4 regions of the Nonomuraea sp. ZG12 genome follow, and region 2 is predicted to be linked to each of the others. Evidence: riboswitches for the same ligand, from Rfam matches in the RefSeq annotation. Region 2 holds a riboswitch; each other region holds the start of a gene.

Region 1 (7,491 bases), on a different contig from region 2:
CAGAGCTGGGAGGCGGCGTTCACACCCACGGCGATCACGCCGAGCAACGGGCCGACCAGCGGGACGATGCCGAGCACATAACCACCCCAGGTGCCACCCGCACGCTTCAGCGCCAGGTCGGTCGGCAGCCCGCCGGGCGGCAGCGCCTGCCCCACCGGGACGACCTTGATCCCCATCACCATCTTGCCGAGCGTCTGCCCGTTCATCTTGGTCATGAAGAACTCGTAGGCCACGTACAGCGCCGCCAGGAGGAGGTACTGGATGAGCCCCGCAAGGAAGGAGGAGGCGCCCACGAAGCCGCTCGTGGCGCCGGTGACCGAGCTGTAGCTCGCGACGAACAGGGCGGTGATGACGAGGGACACCAGGAAGGAGATGATGCCGAAGATGACGCCGTCGATGAGACGGGCCACCAGGCGCTGCCACCACTCCGCCAGCGGCGCCGGAGCGCCGGGCGGCTGCACCCCGACCGGCGTGCCGTACGCCTGTCCATAGGGCTGCTGGCCGTAGCCGGCCTGCGGCGCCGGCTGCCCGTAGCCCTGCTGGCCGTACTGCGGCTGCTGACCGTACTGGGGCTGCTGTGCGTAGCCCTGCTGGCCGTAAGCCTGCTGCTGCCCGTAGTCCGGCTGAGAGGCCGGCTGCTGGCCATAGTCAGGCTGCCCGTACTGCGGTTGCTGACCATAACCCTGCTGCCCAGAAGACGGCTGCTGGCCATAGCCCTGCTGCTGCCCGTAAGCCTGCTGCCCCGAAGGCGGCTGCTGACCGTAGCCTTGCTGCTGCCCGTAGTCAGGCTGCTGCTGGCCATAGTCGGGCTGCTGCTGGCCGTAGCCCTGCTGCTGTCCATAGCCCTGCTGCTGGCCGTAATCCGGCTGGGGCTGCTGTGCGTAGCCCTGCTGGCCGTAAGCCTGCTGCTGCTGCCCATAGTCCGGCTGAGAGGCCGGCTGCTGGCCATAGTCGGGCTGCCCATACTGCGGCTGCTGACCATAACCCTGCTGCCCAGAAGACGGCTGCTGGCCGTAGGCCTGCTGCTGCCCGTAACCCTGCTGACCCGACGGCGGCTGCTGGCCGTAGCCCTGCTGCTGCCCGTAGTCGGGCTGCTGCTGGCCATAGCCCTGCTGCCCGTACTGCGGCTGCTGGCCGTAGCCCTGCTGCTGCTGTTGCCCGTACTGGGGCTGCTGGCCATAGGCGTCGTCGGCCCGGTAGCCGACGATGGTCACGTCGGGGTCGGGCTCGCCCTGCTGGCGTCCCGTGTTCTGCCCGTATTCAGGATGTCCGTACGGCGGGTTGTCGCCGGAGTTGTCCTGAGGATACGGCGGCTGTCCTGTGCTCACCGTGTCACCTCGCTTCGAGTGCGCATGTGGCACGTGTCAGGGCACATGCCTGTCCTGGCCCAAGGTATCGACATAGGTATCAACAATCACCTTTCCTGTCAGTCAAGGACCTCGTCACCCGATGCCAGGTGGAGCAGCATACGCGTGTTGCCCAGGGTGTTCGGCTTGACGTGCTCCAGGTCCAGGAACTCGGCCACGCCTTCGTCGTAGGAGGCCAGCAGCTCTGCATAGACCTCAGGTGAGACCGGGGTGCCCTGGATGATACGGAACCCGTGCCGGGCGAAGAAATCGACCTCGAAGGTGAGGCAGAAAACGCGCTGCAGCTCCAGCTTCCTGGCGGTGCCGAGGAGAGCCGAGACGATCCGGTGGCCGATGCCCAGGCCCCGGGCCTCCGGGTGGACGGCGACCGTGCGGATCTCCGCCAGGTCCTCCCAGAGCACGTGCAGGGCGCCGCAGCCGACGACCTCGCCGCCGCGCTCGGCCACCCAGAACTCCTGTACGTCTTCGTACAGGGTGACGGTCGCCTTCTCCAGCAGCCGATGTCCGGCGCCGGCATAGGTGTCGACCAGGAGCTTGATGGTCCGGACGTCCGGGGTCCTGGCGCGCCGGACGACGACCTCTGTCTCTGGGACCGTGAGTTCGGCGACCTGCTCCATGGACATCCAGCGTACAGATGTCATTACGGCTCAGCCCTAACTCTCACCTCTGCCCCATCCTGTGACCTCTCGTGTTCGGGTGAGCACGCTCGGATTTGCACGGTTCCTACAGTCCCATCCCCCGACGAACCTAGGGCAAAGGGGACATAAATCCTTTTCTGTACGGGGTGCCACGAGATCACCTTGTGACCCTTCGGTTGTGAAACCTCTACAGACTCTGCAGTTCCGGTTGAGCAGGAACCTGGAGTGCATTAGTGTCCAGCGACGATGTCCCCCGCGATTCTCGTACGGGACGCGCCCAATCCCCGCAGGGGAGCCGGGGAACCACAAGTGGTGCCCGCACAGCACCACCAGGGGTGAATCCGAGTTTCGGCTCGGTAGGGCTGCTTCCGGCCCGAACCCGTCAGCTAACCCGGTAGGCGTCGATGGAAGGAGCTCGGTCGGTGAAGCGCAGCGGGACCAAGGAGAAACGGGTCCTCCGGCTCGGCGTTGTCGGCGTGACGGTCGCCGCCCTGCTCATGGCCGGCCCGCCCGGCTCCGCCGCCGCCGACCCGAAGCCCTCGCTCAAGCAGCTCTCCAAGCAGGTCGAGGAGATGCACGTCGAGATCGAGACGCTGACCGAGAACTACAACGGGCAGCGCGAGAAGCTCAAGGCGGCCCAGAAGTCCGCGCAGAGCGCCAAGAGGACGCTGGCCGTCAGTGAGGCCGAGCTGACCGCCAAGCGCTCCAAGGCGATGGTGCTCGCGCAGAACGAGTACATCACCGGCGGGCTCGGCAACGCCCTGACCTTCGCCGGTTCGATGGACCCCGAGAACTATCTCGACCGGGCCGCCACCACCTACGCGCTCCAGCAGCAGCAGGGCGAGGAGGTGGTCCAGCTCACCAAGGCCATGAAGGCGGCCGAGCGGGCCAGAGCGGGCGCCAAGGCGCGGATCGACGAGGTGACGGAGATCGTCAAGGATCTCGACACCAAGCGCGACAAGATCGTCAAGATGGTCGCCAAGGTGGAGAGCAGCCTCTTCAAGCGCGCGCTCGGCGAGGCCGGCCGCCCGGGCACCCCCGCCACCCGCGTCAGCCTGCCCATCCCCGGCTCCGGCAAGGCCGCGCAGGCCGCGCAATGGGCGCTCACCCAGCAGCTCAAGCCCTACATCTGGGGCGCCGAAGGCCCACGCGGCTACGACTGCTCGGGCCTGGTGATGGCGGCCTACCAGCGCGTGGGGATCTCGCTGCCGCACTACACCGGTGACCAGTGGACCGCCGGCAGGCACATCCCCAAGGAGGAGCTGCGCCCCGGCGACCTGGTCTTCTTCTACAGCGACCTGCACCACGTGGGCATCTATCTGGGCGGCGGCATGATGGTGCACGCGCCGCGGACCGGTGACGTGGTACGCATCGCGTCGCTCGACCGGCGCCCCTACGCCGGAGCCGTGCGCATCGCTGACTAGATCACCTAGCGCTGGATCGCCTCACGCTGGATCACCTCGCGGGCTAGATCAGCTGTCGGCGTGCCGCCCAGGCCACCGCCTCGATCGCGGTGGCCACGCCGATGCGGTCACAGATCCCCCGCAGTCTTCGGCGCACCGTCCGCCCGCTGATGTCCAAGCGCCGTCCCACCCGATCCACCGTTACCCCCTTGGCGAGCTCGGCCAGCAATGCCAGATCGGCATGGCTGAGCTCAACGCCTTCAGTGAGCACATTCATCGGGAGCCCTCCCTCCCACCAACAGCACGACTCGGAGACGTCATTGATCCGAGCGAGGCTGCTCGTCCCGCCAGACGGTAAACGCATGCGGGAAAGGTCGTCAAGCACGAGATCGGCATGACTCGACGCGCCTCGCCGCAGCTGAAGTACTCGCTATATGTCGGCAAATATCGGGGCGCAATGATCGCGGTGGTGACACCTGCACAGCTTCGCTCCGCCGTCCCGCGCGGACGGCGGAGCCGCTGTCGGAAAGAGCCCGCTCAGCCGGTCGGTCTCACCAGCGGGAACAAGATCGTCTCGCGGATGTTACGACCGGTGAACGCCATGACCATGCGGTCGATGCCGGCGCCCATGCCACCCGTCGGCGGCATCGCGTACTCCAGGGCCTGCAGGAAGTCCTCGTCGAGCTGCATGGCCTCCGGGTCGCCGCCCGCGGCCAGCAGGGACTGCTCCACCAGGCGGCGGCGCTGCTCGATCGGGTCGATGAGCTCGGAGTAGGCGGTGCCCAGCTCGGTGCCGAACCCGATCAGGTCCCACTTCTCCGTCAGCATCGGGTTGTCGCGGTGCTGGCGGGTCAGCGGGGAGGTCTCCAGCGGGTAGTCCATGACGAACGTGGGCTGGATCAGGGTGTGCTCCACGAGCTCCTCGAACAGCTCCTGGACCAGCTTGCCCTGCCCCCACTTGGCGTCCCAGTGGACGTCGTGCTTGTCGGCGAGCGCGCGGACCCGCTCCAGCGGGGTCTCGGTGGTGAGCTCCTCGCCCACCGCCTCCGACACCGCGTCGTACAGCCTGATCCTGGGCCACTCGGGGATGCCCAGGTCGACCTCGACGCCGTCGTGCACCACCACGGAGGTGCCCAGCGCGGCGACCACGGCCTTCTGGTACATCCGCTGGGTCAGGTCCGCCATGTCGTTGTAGTCGAGGTAGGTGCCGTAGGCCTCGATCATGGTGAACTCGGGGTTGTGCGTGGAGTCGGCGCCCTCGTTGCGGAAGTTGCGGTTGATCTCGAAGACCTTCTCGATGCCGCCCACGACCAGCCGCTTGAGGTAGAGCTCGATGGCGATGCGGAGGTAGAGCTCCATGTCGTAGGCGTTGATGTGGGTCTTGAAGGGCCGGGCGGCGGCGCCCCCGTGGATGGGCTGCAGCATCGGCGTCTCGACCTCGAGGTAGCCCTCCTCGTGCCAGAAGTCGCGCACCGCGCGCACGGTGGCGCTGCGGATCCGGGCCATCTCGCGGGCCTCGTCGTTGACGATGAGGTCGACGTAACGCTGGCGCACCCGCGCCTCGGGGTCGGTGAGGCCGACGTGCTTCTCCGGCAGCGGGCGCAGGCACTTGGCGGTGATCTGCCAGCTGTCCGCCAGGATCGACAGCTCGCCGCGGCGGGAGGTGATCACCTCGCCCTCGACGCCCACGTGGTCGCCCAGGTCGACGTCGTGCTTCCAGGCGGCCAGGGACTCCTCGCCGACCTTGTCGAGGGAGATCATGACCTGCAGGTCGCCGCTGCCGTCGCGAAGCGTGGCGAAGCAGAGCTTGCCGCCCACGCGGTTGAGCATGACGCGCCCCGCGACCCCGACCCTGTCGCCCGTCGCGGCGTCGGATTCGAGGCTCTGGTATTTCTCCCTCACCTCGGCGTTGGTGGCCGTACGGGGAAAGTTGACCGGGTAGGGATCGACGCCCTGACTGCGGAGGCGGTCGAGCTTCTCCCTCCGGATGCGCATCTGCTCGGGAAGTTCTTCGCTCACACCACCAAAGGGTAGGGGATACGGCCACCTGCAAGCCGTCGTCGGCTCCCTGCAGGGGCGTCGCAAGAGCTCCCGGTTACCAATGACACACGAGCGGTCCCCTTCCCGAGCAGGGGGCCGCTCGTCCTAAGCGGTATTGCGGGCGTAGACGAGGCGCAGGCCGATGAGGGTCAGCCACGGCTCGTGCACGTCGATGGAGCGGGACTCGCCCACCACCAGCGCCGCGTGCCCGCCGGTGGCCACCACGGTCACCTCGTCGGGGTCCTCGGCCAGCTCGGCGGCCATCCGCTCGACGATGCCGTCCACCTGGCCGGCGAAGCCGTAGATGATGCCCGCCTGGAGCGCCTCCACGGTGTTCTTGGCGATCACCGAGCGCGGCCTGACCAGCTCCACCTTGTGCAGTTGAGCGCCGGCCGCGGCGAGGGCGTCGACGGAGATCTCGATGCCGGGGGCGGTGACCGCGCCGACGTACTCGCCCTTGGCGGACACCGCGTCGAAGGAGGTGGCGGTGCCGAAGTCGACGATGATGCACGGGCCGCCGTACTGGTCGATGGCGGCCAGCGCGTTCACGATGCGGTCACTGCCCACCTCCTTGGGGTTGTCCATCCGTACGGGCACGCCGGTGCGCACGCCGGGCTCGACGATCACCGCCGTGACGTCGCCGTAGTAGCGGCGGCACATCTCGCGCATCTCGTTGAGGACGCTGGGCACGGTGGAGCAGATGGCGATGCCGCCGACGTCGGCCCCCTTGAGCAGCGGCGACTGGCCGAGCAGCCCCTGGAGGACGACCGCGATCTCGTCGGCGGTGCGGCGGGCGTCGGTCGCCAGCCGCCAGTGCTCGATGACGTCCTCGCCGTCGAAGAGGCCGAGCACCGTGTGCGTGTTGCCGACGTCGATCGTGAGCAGCATCGATTACCCCCGTAGATCCAGTGCGACGTCAAGGGCCGGCGCCGAATGGGTGAGCGCTCCGACCGCAAGGTAGTCAACGCCAGTCTCAGCCACATCACGTGCCAATTCCAAGGTCAATCCCCCGCTGGCTTCAAGAGCAACCGCGCTTTTCGCACTATTTTTCGCGATTTGCACGGCATGTACGGTCTCTTCGACCGTGAAGTTGTCCAGCAGGACGACCTCGGCCCCCTCCGCGAGCACCGCCTCCAGCTGCTCGACGCTGTCCACCTCGACCTCGATCGGCAGGTCCGGGTAGCGCTCGCGCACCGCCAGGAACGCCTCGGCGACGCCTCCCGCGGCCACCACGTGGTTGTCCTTGATGAGTGCCGCGTCCGACAGCGACATGCGGTGGTTGACGCCGCCGCCGCAGCGCACCGCGTACTTCTCCAGCGCCCGCAGCCCCGGCAGCGTCTTGCGGCTGTCCCGCACCCGTGCGGTCGTGCCGCTGATCGCCTCCACCCACCTGCCGGTCAGCGTGGCGATGCCGGACAGGTGCGTGACCAGGTTCAGCGCGGTGCGCTCCGCCGTCAGCAGGGCCCTGGCGGGCCCCTCGACGGTCATCAGCACCTCGCCCCGGCGCACCCGCTCGCCGTCCTTGGCCTTCCGTTCCGTACGCGTCGCGCCCAGCCGTACGAAGACCGCCTCGGCCACCGCCAGGCCGGCCACCACGCCGTCGGCGCGAGCCACCAGGTCCCCCACCGAACGCTGCCCCGCCGGGATCGTCGCCAGGCTCGTGACGTCACCGGCCTCCTGCAGGTCCTCCGCCAGCGCCCGGTCGATCACCGCGTCGACGTCGGCCGGGTCCAGCCCGGCGGCGGTGAGCTCCTGGGCCAGGCGGTTCGGCATCGCGTCACCGTGCGGCGTGTAGGTCATCTGCGGGCCCTCCTCGGTCAGGGTCACGTCCAGGTGACCCAGCCATTCGTCGTCGTCGCGGTCGGGGAAGTCCTCACGCCAGTGCGAGCCACGGGTCTCCTGCCTGGCCGCCGCCACGCCGGTGAGCACGGTGGCGACGGTGAGCAGGTTCGTCGCCTCCCACGACTCGGTGCAGGCGGCCACCTGGACCGGGGTCCAGCGGGCGTCGCGCAGCGCCTGTGCCGTGGCCGCGAGCGAGGCGTG
Region 2 (7,491 bases):
TACCCCCACCAGCTCTCCGGCGGCCAGCGCCAGCGCGTCATGCTCGCCATCGCCCTGGCCAACGAGCCCGGCCTGCTCATCTGCGACGAGCCCACCACCGCGCTCGACGTGACCGTGCAGAAGCAGATGCTCGACCTGATCGCCGAGGTGGCGCCGGCCCTGCTGTTCATCACCCACGACCTGGCCGTGGTCGCCTCGGTGTGCGAGCGGGTCCTGGTCATGTACGGCGGGCGCGTGGTGGAGAGCGGCCCGATCCGCGAGGTCTTCGGCAACCCCCGGCACCGCTACACCGAAGGACTGCTGGCCGCCTCCAAGCTGACACCGCGCGGCACCAGGCTGCCCACCATCGCCGGCAACGTCCCCCCGGCGGGACACTTCCCCGGCGGCTGCGTCTTCAGAAACCGCTGCCCGCACGCCACCGCGACCTGCGAGCGGGAGCCCGCGCTGACAGGAGAGGGCCATGCCCACGCATGCTGGCACCCCGCTGATCGAGGCTGAGGACCTCAGCCGCGTCTACCACCGGCCGCGCACCTCGCTCACCAAGCCGGCGCAGGCGGTGCACGCCCTGCGCCGGGTGTCGCTGACCGTGCGCCGAGGCGAGCGGTTCGGCATCGTCGGCGAGTCCGGCTCCGGCAAGTCCACCCTGCTGCGCCTGCTGTGCGCGCTCGACCAGCCCACCAGCGGCTCCATCCGCTTCGACGGCCAGGAGATCACCGGCAGACCGGAGCGGCGGCTGCGCTTCCTGCGGCAGAGCCTGCAGATCGTCTTCCAGGACCCGATGAGCTCGCTCGACCCCCGCATGCGGGTGCGTGACCTCGTCGCCGAGCCGCTCGTCGCCCTCGGCGAGCCTGTCGGCGGGCGGGTCGCCGAGCTGCTCGACCAGGTGGGGCTGCCCGCCTCCGCCGCCGACCGCTACCCCCACCAGTTCTCCGGCGGGCAGCGCCAGCGCATCGCCATCGCCCGCGCGCTCGCCCCCCGCCCCAAGGTGCTGGTCGCCGACGAGCCGGTCAGCGCATTGGACGTGTCCGTACGCGGGCAGATACTCAACCTGCTGGCCGACCTGGTCGACGAGCTGGGCCTCACCCTCGTCTTCGTCTCGCACGACCTGTCCGTCGTACGGCATGTCTGCGAGACGGTGGCGGTGATGCACGGCGGCGAGATCGTGGAGACCGGAGCCGTCGACGACATCTGGGCCGAGCCGCGCCACGCCTACACGCGCACGCTGCTGCGGGCCGTACCCACGCTGGAGGGATTTCTGTGATCGAGGTGGACGCCCGCGGGGTGGTCGAGTTCACTCAGGCGCTGGTCCGCGTGCCGAGCACCAACGACCCGGCGCGCGGGCGCAGCGAGCAGGCCGCCGCCGACCTGGTCGCCGCCAAGATGCGCGAGTGGGGCTGGGCGCCGAGCGTGTACGAGGCCGCCCCCGGCCGGCCGAACGTGGTTGCCGTCGTCGAAGGCGGCGGCGGGGACGGGCCGACGCTGATGTTCGAGGGCCACACCGACGTCGTCACCGAAGGCGACCTGTCCACCTGGACGGTGGACCCGTTCGGCGGCGAGATCCGCGACGGCAGGCTGTGGGGGCGGGGCAGCGCCGACATGAAGTCCGGCCTGGCCGCCACCCTCTACGCCACCCGGGCGCTGCAACTGGCTGGACCGTTCCCGGGGCGGATCAAGGTGTGCGCGCTGGCCGACGAGGAAGGTCTCATGCTGGGGGCCCACCACTTCGTCGCCGAAGGGCTCGGCGCCGACGTGGACGGCGCGATCGTGGCCGAGCCCGAGGCCGGAGAGATCTGCGCCGTCGCCAAGGGGGCGCTGCGGCTGCGGGTCGACCTCACCGGCAAGATGGCGCACGGCGCGATGCCGCAGCACGGCCGCAATCCCATCCAGGCGGTGGGCGCCCTGCTGACCGGGCTGCGTGCGCTGGAGCGGGACCTGCAGGAGCGCCACCCCGCCCACGAGCACCTCGGCGAGGTGTACGTGACCCCCACCGTGGTCCGCGCCGGCACCGAGGAGCAGGTCAACGTCATCCCCGCGACCGCCTCCGTCTTCGTCGACGTACGCACCGTCCCCGGCCTGGAGCACCAGGCGGTCGCCGACCGTGTCGCCGCCCTGGCCGCCTGGGACGGGATCACCGCCGAGGTGTCCGTCCTGGTCGACCGGCCGCCCGTGGACGTCCCCGTCGACGACCCGGTGGTCGCCGCGCTCGCCGCCGCCCACCGCGACGTCACCGGCGCCGAGCCCGTCTACGGCGGCGTCCCCGGCTCCACCGACGGCACTGTGCTCACCCACTGGGGCGGCATCCCCTCCGTCGTCTACGGGCCCGGCGGCAAGTGGATCGCCCACCAGTCGGACGAGTACGTCGAGGTGGCCGAGATCGTCCAGTGCACCCGCGTCTTCGCCGAAGCGGCCCGCCGTTTCCTCACCCGGAGCCGGTGATGAGCGGCCCGGACGGCTCTTCGCTCCCCGGCCCCGCCAACTCGCTGCAGGACGTCGCGGGTCTCCGCGTCGGCCACGCCCAGCGGACCGGTGACGGCTACCTCACCGGCACCACCGTCGTCCTGGCCCCGCCCGGCGGCATGGTCGCCGGGGTGGACGTGCGCGGCGCGGCCCCCGGCACCCGCGAGACCGAGCTCCTGGACCCACGCAACCTGGTCGAGCGCGTGCACGCCATCGTCCTGTCGGGCGGCAGCGCCTACGGGCTGAGCGCGGCCTGCGGCGTCATGGACCGGCTCGCGGACGGCGGCGTCGGCTTCCCGGTGGAGGGCGGCGTCGTCCCCATCGTCCCGGCCGCCGTCATCTACGACCTCGGCAGAGGCACCCGCTTCCGCGCCACCCCGGACGCCGCCTTCGGCCACGCCGCCTACGACGCGGCCACGTCCTCTCCAGACCCTCTCGGCCAGGCCTCTCCAGCGGACGGCCGGGCGGCGGCCCGGGCGAAGAAGAGCGGTGGCGCCGCGGGCGGATCCAGCGGAGCGGCGGCCCGGGCGAATGAGGGCGGTGGCGCTCTAGGGGGATCCATCGGGGCCGGCACCGGCGCCATGGCGGGCGGGCTCGCCGGGGGGATCGGGGGCGCGAGCGTCGTGCTGCCCTCGGGAGTGACCGTGGCCGCGCTCGCGGTGGTCAACGCCGCCGGGTCCGTCCTGGATCCGGGGACCGGGGTCCTGTCCGGTGCCCGTTACGGGCTTCCCGGCGAGTTCGACCACCTGGGGGAGCCGTCGGCGGAGGAGGTCGCCGCCTGGCGGCCCGCCGGGGTGACCTCGCTCAACACCACCATCGGCGTCGTCGCCACCGACCTGACCCTCACCAAGGCCCAGTGCGGCAAGCTCGCCGGCGTCGCGCACGACGGGCTCGCCCGAGCCATCCGCCCCGCGCACACGATGGTCGACGGCGACACCGTCTTCGCCGTCTCCACCTGCGCCCTGCCCCCGCCACAACCCGGCCGGACCCTGTACGGATCCCGCCCCGCCGCCGTGAACGGGCCTGGACCCCGTGGGGAGCTCCGGGACGGCGCCGTACGTCGAGCGCCCTGGGACGGTGCGGCGCCCGAGGGGGCGCACCTGCACGACCTGCTCGCCGCCGGGGCCGACGTGTTCAGCCGGGCCGTGGCGCACGCGGTGCTGGCCGCGACCGGGCGGGCGGGCGCGCCCGCGTATCTCGACGTGTTCCCGAGCGCCCTTCGGCGAACGCCATGACCCGATCGCCATGACCCGCATGCCATGACCCGCATGCCATGACCCGATCGCCAGGACAAAGGGGGAAACAGTGACTTACGCAGGCTCGTGGCCGTCCGGCCTTCCGGTGGGGGAGGGGTGGGCCGACGCCCCGGCGTACGCTGACGTGATCTTCCCGTACGACGGCTCCGTCGTGATGAGCGCGCCCGTCGGGGACGCGGCGCTGGCGGCGCGGGCCGTGGAGGAGGCGCTCGCGGTCGCGCCCGCGATGGCCGCGCTGCCGTCGCACGCGCGCCGCGCCGCGCTGACGAGCGCGCACGACGCGGTCGCCGAGCGGCGCGAGGAGTTCGAGCGGCTGCTCGTGCTGGAGACCGGCAAGCCGCTGGTGGACTGCCGGGTCGAGGTGGCGCGCACGCTTGTCACCCTGGCCACCGCCGCCGAGGAGGTGGCGAGGTTGCACGGTGAGACGGTGCCGCTGGACCTGATGCCGTCGGGAGAGGGGCTGATCGGGTTCTGGACGCGGCGGCCCATCGGCGTGGTGGCCGGGATCACCGGCTTCAACTATCCGCTGCTGCTGGCCGCGCACAAGATCGCTCCGGCGCTGGCGGCCGGCTGCCCGGTCATCGTCAAGCCGGCTCCCGCGACGCCGCTGGCGACGCTCTGGCTGGTGCATCTGCTGCGCTCGGCGGGCGTGCTGCCCGCCGCCGCGGTGCAGCTCGTCACCGGGGACGTGGAGGTCGGCCGCACGCTGGTGGAGGACCGGCGGATCGGCGCCGTGTCGTTCACCGGCTCGGCCGCCGCTGGGCACGCCATCGCCCGCGCCGCCGCCCCCACCAAGGTGCTGCTGGAGCTGGGCTCGAACGCCGCCCTCGTGGTCGCCGCCGACGCAGATCTGGAGGCCGCCGCCGACGCCGTGGTGCGCGGCGGCTACTACGCCTCGGGGCAGGCGTGCATCTCGGTGCAGCGGGTGCTGGTCGAGGAGGCGGTGCACGAGGAGTTCCTCGGGCTGCTCGCCGCGCGCATGAAGGACGTCGCCGTGGGCGATCCGCGCTCGCCCGGGACGCGGGTGGCGCCGCTCATCGACCCGGCGGCGACGGACCGGGTGCTGGACTGGATCGGATCCTCTGGCGCCAGGCTCGTCACCGGCGGCGTGCGTGACGGCCGGGCCATCGCGCCGACCGTGCTGGCCGACGTGCCCGGCGGGGCCGCCGCCTGGGACGAGGAGATCTTCGGTCCTGTGGTGTGCGTACGGCCGGTGCCCGACCTGGACGCCGCCTTCGCCACGGTCAACGCCTCCCGGTACGGCCTGCACGCATCGGTCTTCACCCGCTCCCTGGCCACGGCGTTCGCGGCGATCGAGCGCATCGAGGCCGGGGGAGTGGTGGTGAACGAGGTGCCGGGCTTCCGCGCCGACAACATGCCCTACGGCGGCGTCAAGGACTCCGGCATCGGCCGGGAGGGCCCGCGGTTCGCCATCGAGGAGTTCACCGTCACGCGAATGGCGATCATCCGGCCCTGAAGGGGCGCGTTTCTGCCCTCGTCAAACCCGGAGAAAGGTAAAGAATGGAGGGCTGAATCCCTTGCGTGACAGGGGATTCCGTGAGGGAGTCAAGCCCTTCACTTGCATCGTTCTATGCCGTTCACTTACCTTTGAGTCATCCGCGGTACACGCCAGGGTCTTTCACATGCCCGCGTGACCGTTTCAATCGCCGAGACCGCGTCTGACCTGTGCCTCTGTTCGATCACAGGTCTGCCGCGGCCGCCGAATCCGCGAAACTCGCGAAACCGGGGACCCACGTATTTCTGGGGTGAATCGGTTGCTCTCTCCTGAGGCATCCGTAGGGCACTTCCACGCCCGAACCCGTCAGCTAACCCGGTAGGCGGCATGGAAGTAAGGAGCACCCCCAGAATGGCAAAGAACATCCTCAAGCGCGCTTATAGCCGGTCCAACATCGTCACCTTCGCTCTTGGACTGAGCGTCGCCGCCGGCGCCACCCTGGGCGGCACCGCCGCCATGGCGGCGGAGCACCCGTCGCAGCAGAAGGCGGTCCCCGCTGCCGAGACCGGCAAGGTCAGCACGCAGACCCTGCTGCGGGTCGCCGAGTCCCAGATCGGTGTGAAGGAGAACGCGGCAGGCGGCGGCACGCCGTACCACAGCTGGTACATGTCCTCCCCGCGCGCGACCGAGACGCTGGCCCGCGACGGCGGCGGCCGGCCGCAGCTGTACGCCAACGCCCCGTGGTGCGCGATGTTCGTCTCCTGGGTCGGCGAGAAGGCCGGCGCCCGGACCTCGGTCGGCTGGGACGCCTACACCGTCACCTACGCCGACTGGTTCAAGGCCAACCAGCGCTGGGGCACCGTCGCCAAGCCCGGCTCCGTGGTCTTCTACGACTGGAACGGCGCCAAGACCACCAGCGCCATCGACCACGTCGGCCTGGTCAAGAAGGACAACGGCGACGGCACGATCACCACGATCGAGGGCAACACCGGCAACGGCAAGGTCGAGGAGCGGGTCCGTCCCACGTCGCAGGTCGTCGGATACGGCTACCCCGAGTTCGCGGCCTGACGCGGGCACAGCACCGGAAAAGCGCTTGAGTAGGCTGCCGGACATGGCGAGCCCGGCGCGGGCACGCCGTGACCTGGACGGGCCCCGGCCGGGGCCCTGACCGGGAGCACTGTTCGCTTGACAGGAAGGCGCTCATGCACCTCGTTCGTTGCTCTCGTTCCTCCCGCTGGGCGGTGCGCGCCGCGGGCGGCGACCGCGCGCTGCCCGCCGGCTTCTCGCTCGGCGACGCGCTCTCCGCCGACCTCGATCACTTCCGTACGCTGCTCGAAGCGGCTTCCGAGCCGATCGACGAGGTGACGCCCGCCGCGCCCGTCGATCCCGACACCGAGGTGTGGGCGGCCGGCGTCACCTACCGGCAGTCCCGCGAGGCCAGGGTCGAGGAGAGCACCGAGCCTGACATCTACCAGCGGGTCTACGACGCCGAGCGCCCCGAGCTGTTCTTCAAGTCGATCGGTCGGCGGGTGCGCGGGCATGACGAGGCCATCGGTGTGCGGCCCGACTCCACCTGGGATGTCCCCGAGCCGGAGCTGGCCGTGGTGGTCACGGCCAGCGGCGAGATCGCCGGCTACACCGTCTGCGACGACGTCAGCTCCCGCTCCATCGAGGGGGAGAACCCGCTTTACCTCCCGCAGGCCAAGATGTTCGCCGGCGCCACCGCGCTCGGTCCCGGCATCCGCCCCGCCTGGGAGGTCCCCGACCCGTACGCCCTGGAGATCGAGATGACGATCTTCCGTGGCGGCGAGGTCACCTGGGAGGGCACGGCCGCCACCTCGCAGCTGCACCGCCGCCTCGACGACCTGGTCGGCTACCTGTTCCGGGCCGACCGTCACCCTCGGGGCGTGATCCTGTCCACCGGCACCGGCCTGGTGCCCGGCCAGGACTTCACCCTGACGCCGGGCGACCGGGTGCGGATCCGGGTCGACGAGGTCGGGACGCTCGCCAACGACGTGTTGCCCGCCATGGAGATCCGCTGACGGCTCACCGGGGCGGGTCGAAGCGGCCGTCTACGGCGGTCCAGCCGCCGTCCACGTAGAGCACCGAGCCGGTGACGAAGCCGGCGGCGTCACCGGCCAGGTAGACCACCGCGCCGGCCATCTCCTCGGCGGTGGCCCAGCGGCCCAGCGCGCTCTTGGCCGCGTACGCGTCGTACCAGGCGGGGTCGTCCTTGATCTGCTGGGTCAGGGGCGTCTCCACCACGCCCGGCGCGATCGCGTTGACCCGCACCCCGTGCGGGCCGAACTCGGCCGCCGCGGT
Region 3 (7,491 bases), on a different contig from region 2:
CGCTGCGGCTGGAGTACGGGCGGATCGATCCGGACGTGTTCTACGACGACTGGCTCGACACGGCGGCGCTGGCGCGGGAGGTGCTGGAGCCGCTCGATCCGGGGCGGTCGGGCAAGGTGCTGCCCGCGCTGTGGGACAGCCGGGTGGATCGGGCCTTCCGGGTGCCGTACGAGACGTTGCCCGCCGGTGGGGTGTTGCTGCTCGACGGGACGCTGCTGCTGGGCAGGGGGTTGCCGATCGAGGTGAGCGTACATCTGTGGTTGTCGGAGGGGGCGCTGGCGCGGCGGACGGCGGAGGACGAGCGGTGGCGGTTGCCCGCGTACGAGCGGTATGAGCGGGAGGTGCGGCCGGCGGATGTCGCGGATGTGGTGGTGCGGGCGGATCATCCGCATCGGCTGGCGGTCAAGGTCGCACGGTGACACCGCGACACCCGGCCACGAGCCTGGAACCCGGTCGCTGACCGGCGCAGACTGGGACGATGATCCCCAGCCACTGGTACAACATCGTTCCCGACCTGCCCACGCCGCCTCCGCCTCCGCTGCACCCGGCCACCAGGCAGCCTGTGGGGCCGGAGGATCTGGCTCCGCTGTTCCCCATGGAGCTCATCCGGCAGGAAGTGAGCCAGGAGCGGTTCGTCGCCATTCCGCAGGAGGTGCTCGACGTCTACCGGCTCTGGCGGCCCACTCCGCTGCTGCGGGCGCGCAGGCTGGAGAAGGCGCTCGGCACGCCGGCCCGCATCTACTACAAGTACGAGGGCGGCTCCCCGGCGGGCTCGCACAAGCCCAACACTGCCGTGCCGCAGGCCTACTACAACGCCCGCGAGGGCGTGCGCGGCCTGACCACTGAGACCGGCGCGGGACAGTGGGGCAGCGCGCTGGCCTTCGCCTGTGCCCAGTTCGGCCTGGAATGCCAGGTCTGGATGGTGCGGGCCTCCTACGAGCACAAGCCGTACCGGCGCTCGCTCATGCAGGTGTACGGCGCGACGGTACACGCCAGCCCGTCCCCGGTGACGATGGCGGGGAGCAAGGTGCTGGCCGGGGAGCCCGACTCGCCGGGCAGCCTGGGCATCGCGATCAGTGAGGCGGTCGAGGTGGCCGCCGCCGAGGCCGACACCCGTTACGCGCTCGGCTCGGTGCTGAACCATGTGCTCATGCACCAGACGGTGATCGGCGAGGAGGCGCTGGCCCAGCTCGACGAGATGCCCGACGTGATCATAGGCTGCACCGGCGGCGGCTCGAACTTCGCCGGGCTGGTCTTCCCGTTCCTGCGCGAGAAACTGGCCGGGAAGATCGATCCGACGCTGCGCGCCGTCGAGCCCGCCGCCTGCCCCTCGTTCACGCGGGGCCGTTACGCCTACGACTTCGGCGACACGGCGGGGCTCACGCCACTGCTGAAGATGCACACGCTGGGCCACGACTTCGTGCCCGACCCCATCCACGCGGGCGGGCTGCGCTATCACGGCATGTCGCCGCTGCTGTCGCACCTGTACGAACTGGGCCTGTTCGAGGCGGTCACCAAGTCGCAGTCGGAGTGTTTCGAGGCGGGCGTGCGGTTCGCCCGCACCGAGGGCATCGTCCCCGCGCCGGAGCCCACGCACGCGCTGGCCGAGACCATCGCCGAGGCGTTGCGCTGCAAGGAGAGCGGCGAGGACAAGGTGATCCTCACCGCGCTGTGTGGCCACGGCCACTTCGACCTGGGCGCCTACGACCGCTACCTGTCCGGCCGGATGGAGGATCTGACACTGTCGCAGGAGCGCATCGACGAGGCCCTCAGCGAGCTGCCGGGGTAGGCTCCGCCCGTGGTGAGGGAGCTCACCGCGGGCGGGTGAACCGTCAGCGCGCGGTGGGGCGCTTGCCGTGGTTGGCCTTCTTCTTCCTGCGTGCCTTGCCCTTACGGGCGCGCCTGGCCATGGGCTCATCCCTCCCGGATTCGGGGTGCGGCTTGCCGTCCTCCAACGTCTCTCCTGGGCCGGTCAAGCACAAGCCCATCCGATGACCTAACATTCCCCAACATATGCGTGTCATAATTTGGTGGAATCTGTTGGAAGGAGCGGGGGCGTGCTCGCACAGCAGCGGCAGCAGGCGATTCTCGAACGCGTCCGCGGTGCCGGCGGCGTCCGGGTGGCCGATCTCGTACGCGAGCTCGGCGTCTCCGACATGACCATCCGCCGCGACCTCGAGGTGCTCGCCGAGCGCGGGCTGCTGGAGAAGGTGCACGGCGGTGCGACGGCGCTCGGCCCCGGCTCCACCGAGGAGCCCGGCTTCACCGCCAAGTCCGCCCGCCAGCAGCAGGAGAAGGAGCTGATCGCCCGCCGCGCGGCCCGGCTCGTGCGGCCGGGCACCGCGGTCGCGCTCTCGGCGGGCACCACGACGTGGGCGCTGGCCCACCACCTGATCGGAGTGCCCGAGCTCACGGTGATCACCAACTCGGTCCCGGTCGCCGACGTCTTCCATCGCAACCCCCGCGCCGACCGGACCGTGGTGCTCACCGGCGGCGTCCGCACGCCCTCCGACGCGCTGGTCGGCCCGGTGGCCGTGGCGGCGATCCGCCGGCTGCACGTGGACACCCTCTTCCTGGGCGTGCACGGAATGAGCGCGCGGGCCGGGTTCACCACGCCCAACCTGCTCGAGTCCGAGACGGACCGGGAGCTGGTGACCGCCGCGCACCGGCTGGTCGTACCGGCCGACCACACCAAGTGGAACACGATCGGCATCAGCACCATCGCCGAGCTGACCGAGGCCGACGTGGTCATCAGCGACGCGGGGCTGCCCGAGGACGCACGTATGGAGCTGGCCGAACGGGCCGGCGAACTGATCATCGCGGAGGGCTCGCAGTGAAGCGCACCATCACCCATCTGGCCGACGGCCGGGAGCTGATCTACTTCGACCGGCGCGACGACGCCGACCGGAGCGCGATCGACCGGCGGCCCCTCGGGCCGCGGCCGGTGGCCTCCGAGCTGCGCTACGACCCGCTGACCGAAGAGTGGATCGCGATGGCGGGGCACCGGCAGACGCGTACGTTCCTGCCTCCGGCCGACGAATGCCCGCTCTGCCCGTCGTCCGACACCCGGTCGTCGGAGATCCCGGCGCACGACTACGACGTGGTGGTGTTCGAGAACCGCTTCCCGTCCTTTTCCGGAAATATCGGCTCTTATGAGGAAGCGGGCGGGCTGAGTGAAGTCCGGCCGGGGTTGGGACGGTGTGAGGTGGTGTGCTTCACCGCCGAGCACTCCTCCTCCTTCTCCCGGCTCTCCGACGAGCAGGTCGAGCTGGTCATGGAGGCCTGGGCGGACCGCACGGCGGAGCTGTCCGCGATCGAGGGCGTGGAGCAGGTCTTCTGCTTCGAGAACCGCGGCGAGGAGATCGGCATCACGCTCTTCCACCCGCACGGCCAGATCTACGCCTACCCGTACGTGACTCCCAGGACCAAGCTGCAGCTCGCCGCCGCCCGCCGGTACGCCGAGCGGCATCAGGGCCGCAACCTGTACGCCGACGTGCTCGACGCCGAGCGGGCCGGGCCTCGGGTGGTGGCGGCGAACGAGCTGTGGACGGCCTTCGTGCCCGCCGCCGCCCGCTGGCCGTTCGAGGTGCACCTCTACCCGCACCGGCAGGTGCCGGACCTGGCCGCGCTGTCGGAGGCCGAGCGGTCCGCCTTCGCGCCGCTCTACACCTCGGTCCTGAGGGCCCTGGACGGCCTGTTCGACGTCGCGATGCCGTACATCTCCGCCTGGCACCAGGCGCCGGTGCGGCAGGACCGTGAGCTGGGCTATCTGCACCTGGAGCTGTTCAGCATCCGGCGGGCGCCCGGCAAGCTGAAGTTCCTGGCAGGATCGGAGTCGGCCATGGGCGCCTTCGTCAACGACGTGCCCCCGGAAGAGGCCGCGAACATGCTTCGATCACAGGTAGATCACTGATTGATTTCCGATTGGAGTCGCGTTACCCGGGATCTACCACTAATATCCCTTGAGGCACGGCCGTAACGCTGTGCCACGCCTAATCCGGGCGAGTCGCCTGGAGCCGGGGACCCACCGCATCTGGGGTGAATCCACTTCGGTGGTAGGGAGCTCTCTGACCCGAACCCGTCAGCTAACCCGGTCGGCTGAGGGAGAGGAACCCGTTCGTGGCGGCAGCGTCCCCCGCGCACCTTGCCATTGGCGTCATCAGCGTGGCGGCGGTGATCTTCATTCCAGCGACGGTGTCGTCCGCGACCACCGTCACCACCACCACCGCTGAGCCCAAACCGACCGAGGCCAAGCTCCGTAACGAGCTCAAAGGGCTGAACCAGAAGGTCGACAAGCTCATCGAGCGTTACAACCTCAAGCGGGTCGAGCTGGCCAAGGCCAAGCAGGCCGCCGAGGCGGCCGAGAAACGGCTCGCCGCCGCCGAGGAGGCGCTCACCGCCGCTCGTGGGCGCGTCGCCGAGCTCGCCAATCTGCGTTATCAGAACGGCGGCATGCCGCTTCCGGCGTTGGTGGTGCCGCCCGACGGCGCCGCCGCGGCCCTGCTGGAGCAGGTCACCGCCGATCAGACGGCCCTGGTTCAGGACGTGTTCGACGCGCGCGACGAGAAGAAGAACGCCGCGGACGAGGCTGCGGCGCTGGCCCGCGACATCAGCGCCGACACCGCCGAGGTGGCCGAGCAGCGCGACGAGGCCGAGGACGTCATCGGCGACATTCAGAAGAAGCTCAAGGACCTCGTCCCGTTCAGCACCGGCCGCCGCTCCGACGGCAGCTGGGCGCCCCAGCTGCCGTCGGGCCCCGACAACATCACCGCCCGCACCCGGCTGATGCGCGAGCAGTTGCAGAAGAACTTCAAGCTGCCGTTCGCGGTCGGCTGCTTCCGCTCGGGTGGCGGCGGCGAGCACCCGCTGGGCCGGGCGTGCGACTTCATGATGAGCACCGGCGGCAGCCTCCCCAGCGCCGTCCACAACGCGCTCGGCGACAGCATCGCGGAGTGGACCGTCGACAACCGCGACAAGCTCGGCGTCAAGTACGTCATCTGGAAGCAGCGGATCAACCACGGCTCCGGCTGGAGCACGATGTCCGACCGCGGCAGCGTCACCGAGAACCACTACGACCACGTGCACGTCTCCATGCACTGATAAGGGGACGAGTAGCATCTGATGAGCTATTCGCACTCTTGAAGAAGGCGTTTCAGCGGGTCGTCGGTCTGTGAGGGTGGCGTCCGCCGAGGTCGTCCTGTGCGTTGGTGCGTGGCCAACTGCCTGCCACTTTCCGGGTTCGCCGGACGGGATCGCATCTGGCGCGAGGTGGTGTTCGGGTGCAACGGGTCTCGGTGGAGGGTGCCGCACATCTGGTGCTCGCGGACGGCGTGGTGCCGTTGCACCCGCAGGATGCGGTGTTCGCCGCGATGCTGACGGGGTGGGAGCGGCTGCCGGCCGCCTCGACGATCAAGACCCGGGTGGATCTGGTCCGGCGGTTCGCGGCATTCACGGGCACGCCGTGCCGGCTCCGCATCATCAACTCCGGCAAGGCCGGATCACGGTGAGCCCGCACTCTGCGTCACCTGCTACCCGCGAACCCAGGCCAAGGTAACCTGCTCCAACTGCGGCGAGCTAGCGCCACCCGTCGTGGTTGCGGGCGGCCGCACCGGCACCAGGCCCCCGCGTGCTTCAGTTGCATGCTCGCCGATCGCGTGGACGCCTTGCTCACCGGAACTGACGGAAGCATCGCAGCGGCACTACTTCCGCTGCGAGAGGCCATTCTCGCGACGAACAACGCCCAGGCCGCCCTCTCCCACTTAGGCCGTAGCCGAGCCCACGACGTCCTGGCCGAGATCGCCGCCGGACGTGCCCCGCTCACCCACGCCACCCTGGACCAGCACGGCCCCATCATTGCTCTGTTCGCGCGCACCCACCTGCTGCGACGCCTCCGCAGACACCTCAACGGCTCCGCACTCCAGCCTGGAGCGGCCTACCGGGCACGCGCCGAACTCGCCGCCAGCAGTCTCTTCCTCACTCACCTGCGCCGCCGAGGGCGCACCCTGGCCACCTGTCGACAGATCGACCTGAACGCCTGCATTGCCAGTCCTCGGCTCACGATCGACTGATGGCCGCTTCTGGTCGTACCTCAGCTCTACCCGAGTCAGAAAAGCGCGGCCCCGGCTGGTCGGCCAGAATTGGAACCCCTTGCTGACTCTTGATATGAGAGGGCCTATAACCGGTTGCGCGCCGGCCTGGGCATGCCGCCAGAATGGGGCGCATGACCGCGCCCGCCGACCTGGAGTTCATGGCCGGGCTGCTAGCAGCGTGGGGTTTTCCCCTGGACACGACGATCAGCAGAGCCGAGCAGGGGACCAACAACCAGACGTTCCTGCTCCGCCAGGGAGGCCTCCGATTCGTGCTCCGGGTCAGCCAGACCCTGTCCGCCGCGCAGGTCGGCGCCGAGCACCGGATCCTGCAGCGGCTACGGCAGGCCGGACTTCCCTTCCAGGTGCCTGAGCCGGTCGCCGCGCCCAGCGGGGACATGGTGATCGAGACCGCGGCCGGGCCCGCCACCGTCTGCCGGTGGATCCCCGGCGTGCGGCCCGACCTCACGGGCCAGACGGCACTCAAGCGCTTCGGCCGGGCGGCCGGGCTGCTCGGCGAGGCGATGCTGGGCGTGCCGCCAGAAGACGGGCTGGGGGACTGGCGAGGTGACCCTCTCCTGGCGCACCCCGCCGTGCCACACGTCGGCGTCCTTTGCCGTCAGCTGCGCGCCGCCGGGATCAGCGCGGAGCGGGCCGCCCGCCTCGACGCCGTGGCACGCCGTGTCGGGCAGGAGTGGTCCGCGGCCGGCGGCGGGCTGCCGACCCAGGTCATCCACGGTGACCTGGCAGCCTGGAACGTGCTGGTCGACGAGGACACTGCGGAGGTGAGCGGGCTGCTTGACTTCGAGTTCGCCGGGGTCGGCTTCCTGGTCCAGGAGGTTATGGCCGCGCTGTTCTACAGCGGGGCCCTGGAGACGCGCGACTGGCAGCCCCGCACGGCGGCCTTCCTCCGGGGGTACGCCTCAATCCGCCGGCTGGACGCCGCCGAGGCCGACGCGCTGCCCCGGCTGCTCCTCGCCCGGGCGGTCGGCAGCGTTCTGTGGCGGGCGGGCCTCTGGCTGAACGGGAAGGCACAGCTCGGCGAGGTCGCCGACCGAATCCGCAAGCTGGAGGACACGACCCGCTGGCTCGACGCCAACGGTGGAAAGCTCCGGTCACTCGCGGCCGCCGGCGGGAACGGGTGACTCGGAAGTACGGCTGGCGCGCGAGTCCCACGACGGAGCTCGGTCCCTCGATATTTTCGCAGGTCAGAGAGTTCGCGATTCGCTCATGGCCGGAATTCCTGTTACCTCGGCTGACCCCTGGCATGGCCAGGTGTCGGAGGTGCTGGCGGCGTGAGTGATCTTTGAGACACCGGCGGAACGGATCTGAACTATGCCAGCTCGTAGAGACCCGTGCCGTTGTTCCTCCAGGATTCAAGCCCACACCACTCGAGAAGACACCC
Region 4 (7,491 bases), 680 kb from region 2:
AGAACGACAAGGAGTTCCGCGAGGCGGTCGCCGAGTCGGTGGCCGCCGGCTGGCCGGAGCTCATCGCCTCACTGGCCGAGGGCAACGTGCCGCCCGCCGCCGATCCGGTGCTCGTCGCCGCGGCGGCCTACCTCATCCGGCCCCCCGGCTGGGCGGAGATGGTGGAGTCGGCGAGGGCGGATCTGGAGCGGTCTGCGGTCGCGGCCGAGGGATCCGAGCGCGAGGAGGTCGTCTCCCGGCTGCGCGAGCAGCTCGCCGCCCTGAAGAACACCGCCAAGGAGGAGGCCGAGCGGTTGCGCGAGCAGCTCAAGTCCGCCCGCGCCGAGAACTCCGACCTGCGCCGCAAGCTGCACGAGACGCGCGAGCGCACCAAGGCCGCCGTGCGCCGCGCCGATGAGATGGCGCACGCCGCCGAGGACGCCAAGATCGCCGCCTCGGCCGCGGGCAGCGCCGGCGAGTCCGAGCTGCGGCGGCTGCGCGAGCGCCTGGCTGACGTCGAGAAGCAGCTCGAAGCCTCGCGCCGGGCCGCCCGCGAGGGCAGGAGCATCGAGGACGCCCGCATCAGGGTGCTGCTCGACGCCCTGCAGGACGCCTCGGCGGGGCTGCGCAGAGAGCTGGCCCTGCCCACCACGATCAGCAAGCCCGCCGACTCGGTCGCCGCGGCCACCGGCGAGCGTCCTGGGGTGCGCGGGGTGCCCGCCCGCGCGCTGGCCGACGACGACCCCCAGCTGCTCGACCAGCTCCTCGCGCTGCCCCAGGTGCATCTGATCATCGACGGCTACAACGTGACCAAGTCCGGCTACGGCACCCTCACCCTCGCCGACCAGCGCACCCGGTTGATGACCGGCCTCGGCGGGCTCGTCGCCCAGACCCGGGTCGAGGTGACCGCCGTGTTCGACGGCGCCGAGCTCAACTCGCCAGTGCAGGTGGTCGCGCCGCGCGGGGTGCGGGTGCTGTTCAGCGCGCCGGGCGAGATCGCCGACGACCTGATCCGCCAGCTCGTACGCGCGGAGCCGCCGGGCCGGGCCATCGCCGTGGTCTCCTCCGACCGCGAGGTGGCCGAATCGGTGCGGCGGATGGGAGCCAGACCCGTTCCGTCTGGACTGCTGCTTCGACGGCTGGGCCGCGCCTAGATTACAAATATGACGTTTAGGTGAGACTTACCCCGTCACTTCTGTACTATTTCGCCCCAGGTATATCCCCTGGGAGGCGACGCTGTGAGGTTGGGCCGGATACCCCTGGCCACGGGTCTTGCGATCGGGCTGCTGCTGACCCCGATGGGAGGCGCGCTGGCCGATCCCAAGCCCACGGTCAGCCAGGCCAAGGCGAAGCTGAAAAAGCTCAATGACAAGGCCGACAAGGTCGTCGACCGCTACAACACGGCGACCGAGAAGTACAAAGAGGCCAGCGGCCGCTACGCCAAGCTCAACGAGAGCTACAAACGCAAGCTGGCCACCGTGGCCGATCTGCGCGAGCAGGTGGTCGCGATGGCCGTCGACACCTACAAGATGGGCGACTACACCTCGTTGCCCACGATGATGACCAATGACGAGCCCGGCGACATGCTGTACAGCATGTCGCTGACCCAGCAGCTCTCCCAGGAGCGAGCCGACAAGCTCGCCGCCTTCGACCGGGAGAACCGCGGCCTCAAGATCGAGCGCGACAGCGCCCAGGACGCGCTCGGCGACGCCGACAAGGAGCGCGACGCGGTCAGCAAGGACCGCAAGGAGATCCTGGCGCTCATCGCGCAGCAGAAGAAGCTCCTCAACAGGCTCGGCGCCTACCGCGCCGGCAATCCCAACAGCACCGGTCTGAAGTACACCGGTCCGGCCTCGGGCAACGCCGCGGCGGCGCTGTCCTTCGCCTACGGCCAGATCGGCAAGCCGTACGTCTTCGGCGGCACGGGACCGGGTGGGTTCGACTGCTCCGGCCTCACGCAGGCCGCCTGGCGCGCGGCGGGCGTCGAGCTGCCGCGCACCACCTGGCAGCAGTGGACGGCCGGCCGTGCGGTGGACATGAACGACCTGCAGCCCGGCGACCTCATCTTCAGTCAGGGACTGGGGCACGTGAGCATCTACGCGGGCAACGGTCAGATGGTGCACGCACCGCAGACCGGTGATGTGGTCAAGGTGGTCTCCCTTTCCGCCTACGGCAGGAGTTTCGCGGGCGCCCGCCGCCCGTGATCCACACCCTTCGAGCCGGGTCCCGGAACATTTCCGGGGCCCGGTTTCGTGCTTTCCAGGCGTGAATGGATGTGACGCATGTGACAAGAGGTACGGATGGGACCTGACAATTCATTCAATCGTCAACTGTGAGAAGGGTCACTTTTCAATAACGAACCCCCATATCCCAGCAGTGGTGGAGGACTTGACTCTCCCTTTGTCTGATCTTGACTGAGGCACTCAGGCTTTGCCAGATCGCGACGACCGGGCGTAGCTTCTGGCCTCGCGGCGCCACGCCATGTCGCCGCGGACCGCCATCGGATCTTCCGAGGTGGACCGATGAACATTCCAGCCGGTCGCCGCCCCCGCCCTTGTAGACGAATGGAGGCGGTGACCTGCCGAGTCCGTGCAGCCAGGAGGCACGGAGCCGGGGACCCAGCGATCCGCGTTTCCGGATCAGGGGTGAATCGGCGCGACACGCGCCGTAGGGCGACTTCCAGGCCCGAATCCGTCAGCTAACCCGGTAGGCGTTCGTGGAAGATCCAAGGAGAAATCCTGTCTACCTCTTCGCAGAACCCCCGTCTGTCCCGCATCGCCCTGAGTGGCGTGGCGCTGACCATGACCGTGACAGCCGGAGGGATGGTCCTCCCTGCCACGTCGGCGCAGGCGGCGACGATGAGCGAATCCTCCGGCTCCTCCGGGACGAAGGCGGCCAAGTCCGCCAAGTCCGCGAAGCGGGCCAAGGTCGCTCGGCAACAGCTGATGGCCGGTAAGGCGGTCGCGGTGGCCAAGAAGCAGATCGGTGACCCGTACCGTTACGGCGGCACCGGACCTGGTTCGTTCGACTGCTCGGGTCTCGTCCAGTTCGCCTGGAAGAAGGCCGGAGTGAAGATCCCGCGCGTCACGTACAGCCAGTTCGCGCGCATCAGGACGAAAGTCTCCTACAAGAACCTGCGGGAAGGAGACCTGCTGTTCTTCCGCGGGCTCGGTCACGTCGGCATGTACGTCGGCGGCGGCAAGATGATCCATTCGCCGAGGACAGGCGAACGGGTGCGCATCGAGAAGCTCGCGGGATGGCGCAAGTCGTCGTTCGTGGGCGCGGTACGTCCCGGGTTGTGATCCCCGGTCCGAAGGCCCCGTCCCGCCCGGGACGGGGCCTTCGGCCGTCCCGGGCCCATCAGACCGCCATCGGGCCGTCTTCGGGGCGGATCTGCCGTTCGGGCGGCTACCATCGGGCATCGTGTCCGTGCGGGTGAGCCGTCGAGCGGTGCTGGCGGCCCTGCTGCTGGCCGGGGCCGCCACGGCCAGCGCTCCGGACCTCGCCGAGGTCCCGGCCCCGTGGGGTGACGAAGCGGTGGTCGTACGAGGGAGAAGCTCTTCGGTCGCCGGGCGCCACGCGCCCGCCGAGCTCCTCCGCGACCTGGCACGCCGGGCCGACACGGCCGGGCGGCGGGTGGCGGCCGTGCTGGGCCGGCCGGTGCGTCCCGTGGTCCTGGTGCCCGGCTCCGCCGCCGAGGCTGCCGGGCTCGCCGGGGTGGCGTCGGTCGACGGGCTGGCCGCCGTGGCGGACGACGGCCGGGTGATCGTGGTGCCCGAGTTCTTCGCCCGGCTCACGCCGACCGGCAGGGACGTGGTGCTGACGCACGAGCTGACCCATGTCGCCGCGGGCACCGGCGGGCTGCCGATCTGGCTCTACGAGGGTTTCGCCGACTACGTCGCCTACCGGGACGCCGGGCTGCCCGTGCGGGTGGCCGCCGCCGAGCTCGCCGCCGAGGTCAGAGCGGGACGAATCCCCCGCCATCTGCCGGGACCGGCGGACTTCGCCCTCCAGGGCGACGGCGCCAGGCTCGCGCGGGCGTACCAGGAGGCCTGGCTGGCGTGTCGCTTCCTCGCCGGGCACCGGGGTGAGAGGACCCTGGTGAGGCTCTACCGTGAAGCTCAGGCGGGCGGCGTCGACGGGGCGCTCGCCTCGCTGGGGCTCTCGACCGGCATGCTGACGGAGCGGTGGCGCGCGTACATGCGCGACCAGCTGGCGTGAGGGGACGCGAATGGACCAGAACAGAAACGACGCGGCGGACGACGACGTCGGCGTCACAGAGGCGGGTGAGGTGGCCGTAGAGGCCGGCGAGGTGGCCGTGGAGGCCGGCGAGAGCGCCGAGCCCGCCGGTCGAGCCGCGCCCGGCGACGGCGCTGGACGGCCCGCAGCGGGGCGACCCGCTGGACCGGCCCCGGAGGGGGGAGCCGCGCCCGGCAGCGGTGCTGGACGGCCTCCAGAGGGGCAGGGGAGGGGTGTGGCGGAAGCGGGGGACGAGCGGCGGGCCACGATGCTGCGGCGGCAGGCCGGGGCGGCGTTCGCCGTGCTGGGCGCCGTGCTGGTGGGCGTGGTGGCGTTCACCACGCCCTGGCAGGCGCTGCCTTCGTCCGCGCCCGCCGTCACGCCCGACCCGGCCCGGGATTTCACCGCCGCCCAGCTGGCCAGGTCGCAGGCGTTCGACGCGGCCACCAGCCTGCCCAGCTACCTGTCCCTCGGGCTCGGCCTGGTGTTCGCGGGCCTGCTCGTCGCCACCCCGCTCGGCGCGAAGCTGCTGGGATGGGTGCGCGGCCCGTGGTGGGTGCGGGTCCTGCTGGGCGTGTTCGCCATCACCGCGATCGAGGAGGCCCTGCGCTGGCCGCTCGGCATCTGGTTCGAGACGGTGCTGCGCGACTACGGGCTGTCCACCCAGGACTGGGTGGGCTGGACGGCGGACCGGCTCAAGGGCATTGGCATCAACGCGGCCCTGCTGACCGTCATGGTGCTCGCGATCGTGGCCCTGGCCCGCCGGATCAGGCGCTGGTGGATTCCCGCCGCGGTGGGGGCGTTCGCGCTGACCGTGAGCGCCTCCTTCGTCTACCCCGTGGTGTTCGAGCCGGTGTTCAACGACTTCCACGCCATGCCCGCCGGGCCGCTGCGCACCAACCTGATGGCGATGGCCGAGCGCGACGGCGTCCCGGTGGAGGACGTGCTGGTGGCCGACGCCTCACGCAGGACGACCGCGCTCAACGCCTACGTCTCCGGTTTCGGCGCCACCCGCCGGATCGTGGTCTACGACACCCTGCTCAAGGCGCCGCAGCCCGAGGTGGAGCTGATCGTGGCGCACGAGCTGGGTCACGCCAAGCGTGACGACGTGCTCTACGGCACGCTCGTCGGCGCGATGGGGACCGCGCTCGGCGCGATCATGCTGTTCCTCGGGTTCCGGCTGCTGCGCAGGCGTACGGGCATCGCCTCGATCACCGATCCCCGCGCGGTCGGCGTGATCATGGGGTTGATGACCCTGGCCACGTTCCTGTCCGGCCCCGTCCAGAACATGCTCAGCCGCACCGTCGAGGCCAGGGCCGATGTCCATGCCCTGGACCTGACGAGGGACCCGGTCACGTTCGCCGCGATGCAGAAACGCCTGGCAAGCACCAACATTTCTGACTTGTCGCCGGATGCGGTGGAATATGTGCTCTATGCATCTCATCCCACGACTCCTCAGCGGATCGCCCTCGCGCGCTCCTGGGCAGAACTGAACGGCGTCCCCGGCCCGTGACCAAGGTGGTCTTCGTCACGAACGACTTCCCGCCCCGGCCGGGCGGCATCCAGTCGTTCGTGCACGGCCTCGCCCTGCGCACGCCGGACGCGGCCGTCTACGCCCCGGCCTGGCCCGGGTGCGCCGAATTCGACCGGCGGCAGCCGTACCGGATCGTGCGTCACCCGGGCCGGCTCATGCTGCCCACGCCCGCCGTCGCCCGCCGGGCCGCCCGGCTGGTCGCCGAGCACGGCGCGGGCACGGTCGTGCTGGGCGCGGCGGCGCCGCTCGGCCTGCTCGCCCCGCGCCTGCGCGCGGCGGGCGCGCGGCGGGTGGTGATGCTCACCCACGGCCACGAGGCGTCGTGGGCCGGCGCACCGGTCTTCCGCTCGGTGCTGCGCAGGATCGGCGAGCACGCCGACGTGGTCACCTACCTGGGCGACTACACCCGCGCCCGGCTGGCGGCCGTGATCGGGGAGGACAAGCTGGTACGGCTCGCGCCGGGCGTGGACACCGAGCTGTTCCGCCCCCCGGCGGTCAGGGCGGAGCCGCGCGAGCTCGCGGGGCTGAGCGGCCGGCCGGTGGTCGCCTGCGTGTCCAGGCTGGTGCCGCGCAAAGGGCAGGACCAGCTCATCCGGGCCTGGCCCGAGGTGCTGCGGGCGGTGCCGGACGCGGTGCTGCTGCTGGTGGGCGGCGGCCCGTACCGCCGCGAGCTGGACAAGCTCGCGGCGGGCCGGCCGTCGATCGTGTTCACCGGCACCGTCCCCGCCGCCGACCTGCCCGGCTACTACGCCGCCGCCGACGTCTTCGCCATGCCGTGCCGCACCCGATGGGGCGGCGTGGACGTGGAAGGGCTCGGCATCGTCTTCCTGGAGGCGTCCGCGACCGGGCTGCCGGTCGTGGCGGGCGACTCCGGCGGCGCACCCGAGGCGGTGCGGCACCGCGAGACCGGCCTCGTCGTCGACGGCGACAGCGTCGAGGACATCGCCGCCGCGCTGATCGAGCTGCTGGCCAACCCCGACCAGGCGCGCAAGCTCGGCGCGGCCGGCCGCGACTGGATCGCCGGGGAGTGGTCCTGGGACCAGGCGGCCGCCCGCTTCCGCGCCCTGCTGTGACGGCCCCCTGTTGTGACGGCCCCTGCTGTGACGGGCCCTGCTGTAGCGCTGCTCTAGCGCTGGTCCCCGGTGTAGAGAGCCTCGATGTCGGCGGCGAAGTCCTTCACGATGAGGTTGCGCTTGACCTTGAGCGTCGGCGTCAGGTGGCCGCTCTCCTCGGTGATGTCCGCGGCCAGCACGGTGAACTTCTTGATCTGCTCCGGCCTGGACACCATGCTGTTGGCCCGGTCGACCGCCCCCTGCACCTCCGCCAGGATCCGCGCGTCGGCGCGCAGCTCGGCGGGCGCGGCGGAGGACAGCCCGTTGGCGGGCGCCCACTGCTCCAGCGCCTCCGGGTCCAGGGTGATCAGGGCCGCCACGAACGGCCGCCCGTCACCCACGACCATGGCCTGGGAGATCAGCGGATGCGCCCGCAGGGCGTCCTCCAGCGGGCCCGGCGCGACGTTCTTGCCCGCGGCCGTCACCAGGATCTCCTTCTTGCGGCCGGTGATGCTCAGGTAGCCGTCGGCGTCGAGCTCGCCCACGTCGCCCGTGTGGAACCACCCGTCGGCGTCGAGCACCTCGCCCGTGGCCTCGTCGTTGTGCCAGTAGCCGCCGAACACGTTGCGTCCCCTGGCCAGCACCTCGCCGTCGTCGGCGATGCGCAGGGTGACGCCCGGCAGCGGC

Evidence for each region. Region 2 has a riboswitch for cyclic di-AMP ahead of ACTMTF_RS04565 (CHAP domain-containing protein). Riboswitches for the same ligand answer to the same signal wherever they lie in the genome.
Region 1: another riboswitch for cyclic di-AMP. It lies ahead of ACTMTF_RS39030 (C40 family peptidase); the one in region 2 lies ahead of ACTMTF_RS04565 (CHAP domain-containing protein).
Region 3: another riboswitch for cyclic di-AMP. It lies ahead of ACTMTF_RS38005 (coiled-coil domain-containing protein); the one in region 2 lies ahead of ACTMTF_RS04565 (CHAP domain-containing protein).
Region 4: another riboswitch for cyclic di-AMP. It lies ahead of ACTMTF_RS01265 (C40 family peptidase); the one in region 2 lies ahead of ACTMTF_RS04565 (CHAP domain-containing protein).

What each region holds. Positions count from the first base shown of each region.
Region 1 covers NZ_JBQHCW010000023.1:91,065-98,555, forward strand. Annotated here, with positions in the region: gene ACTMTF_RS39020 (RDD family protein) at 1-1,328, opposite strand, end outside; gene ACTMTF_RS39025 (amino-acid N-acetyltransferase) at 1,427-1,984, opposite strand; cyclic di-AMP (ydaO/yuaA leader) riboswitch at 2,270-2,421, shown strand; gene ACTMTF_RS39030 (C40 family peptidase) at 2,428-3,429, shown strand; gene ACTMTF_RS39035 (LuxR C-terminal-related transcriptional regulator) at 3,473-3,685, opposite strand; gene lysX (bifunctional lysylphosphatidylglycerol synthetase/lysine--tRNA ligase LysX) at 3,946-5,427, opposite strand; gene ACTMTF_RS39045 (type III pantothenate kinase) at 5,554-6,336, opposite strand; gene ACTMTF_RS39050 (L-aspartate oxidase) at 6,340-7,491, opposite strand, start outside.
Region 2 covers NZ_JBQHCW010000001.1:967,994-975,484, forward strand. Annotated here, with positions in the region: gene ACTMTF_RS04540 (ABC transporter ATP-binding protein) at 1-498, shown strand, start outside; gene ACTMTF_RS04545 (ATP-binding cassette domain-containing protein) at 461-1,261, shown strand; gene ACTMTF_RS04550 (M20 family metallopeptidase) at 1,258-2,436, shown strand; gene ACTMTF_RS04555 (P1 family peptidase) at 2,436-3,692, shown strand; gene ACTMTF_RS04560 (aldehyde dehydrogenase family protein) at 3,763-5,190, shown strand; cyclic di-AMP (ydaO/yuaA leader) riboswitch at 5,422-5,569, shown strand; gene ACTMTF_RS04565 (CHAP domain-containing protein) at 5,581-6,237, shown strand; gene ACTMTF_RS04570 (fumarylacetoacetate hydrolase family protein) at 6,372-7,211, shown strand; gene ACTMTF_RS04575 (SDR family NAD(P)-dependent oxidoreductase) at 7,216-7,491, opposite strand, start outside.
Region 3 covers NZ_JBQHCW010000022.1:12,151-19,641, forward strand. Annotated here, with positions in the region: gene ACTMTF_RS37980 (uridine kinase) at 1-419, shown strand, start outside; gene ACTMTF_RS37985 (TrpB-like pyridoxal phosphate-dependent enzyme) at 479-1,789, shown strand; gene ACTMTF_RS37990 (50S ribosomal protein bL37) at 1,833-1,955, opposite strand; gene ACTMTF_RS37995 (DeoR/GlpR family DNA-binding transcription regulator) at 2,058-2,837, shown strand; gene galT (galactose-1-phosphate uridylyltransferase) at 2,834-3,913, shown strand; cyclic di-AMP (ydaO/yuaA leader) riboswitch at 3,980-4,114, shown strand; gene ACTMTF_RS38005 (coiled-coil domain-containing protein) at 4,174-5,100, shown strand; gene ACTMTF_RS38010 (hypothetical protein) at 5,280-5,507, shown strand; gene ACTMTF_RS38015 (hypothetical protein) at 5,640-6,068, shown strand; gene ACTMTF_RS38020 (phosphotransferase enzyme family protein) at 6,221-7,231, shown strand.
Region 4 covers NZ_JBQHCW010000001.1:283,510-291,000, forward strand. Annotated here, with positions in the region: gene ACTMTF_RS01255 (NYN domain-containing protein) at 1-1,133, shown strand, start outside; gene ACTMTF_RS01260 (NlpC/P60 family protein) at 1,218-2,183, shown strand; cyclic di-AMP (ydaO/yuaA leader) riboswitch at 2,549-2,707, shown strand; gene ACTMTF_RS01265 (C40 family peptidase) at 2,838-3,281, shown strand; gene ACTMTF_RS01270 (hypothetical protein) at 3,403-4,200, shown strand; gene ACTMTF_RS01275 (M48 family metallopeptidase) at 4,211-5,731, shown strand; gene ACTMTF_RS01280 (glycosyltransferase family 4 protein) at 5,728-6,825, shown strand; gene ACTMTF_RS01285 (AMP-dependent synthetase/ligase) at 6,879-7,491, opposite strand, start outside.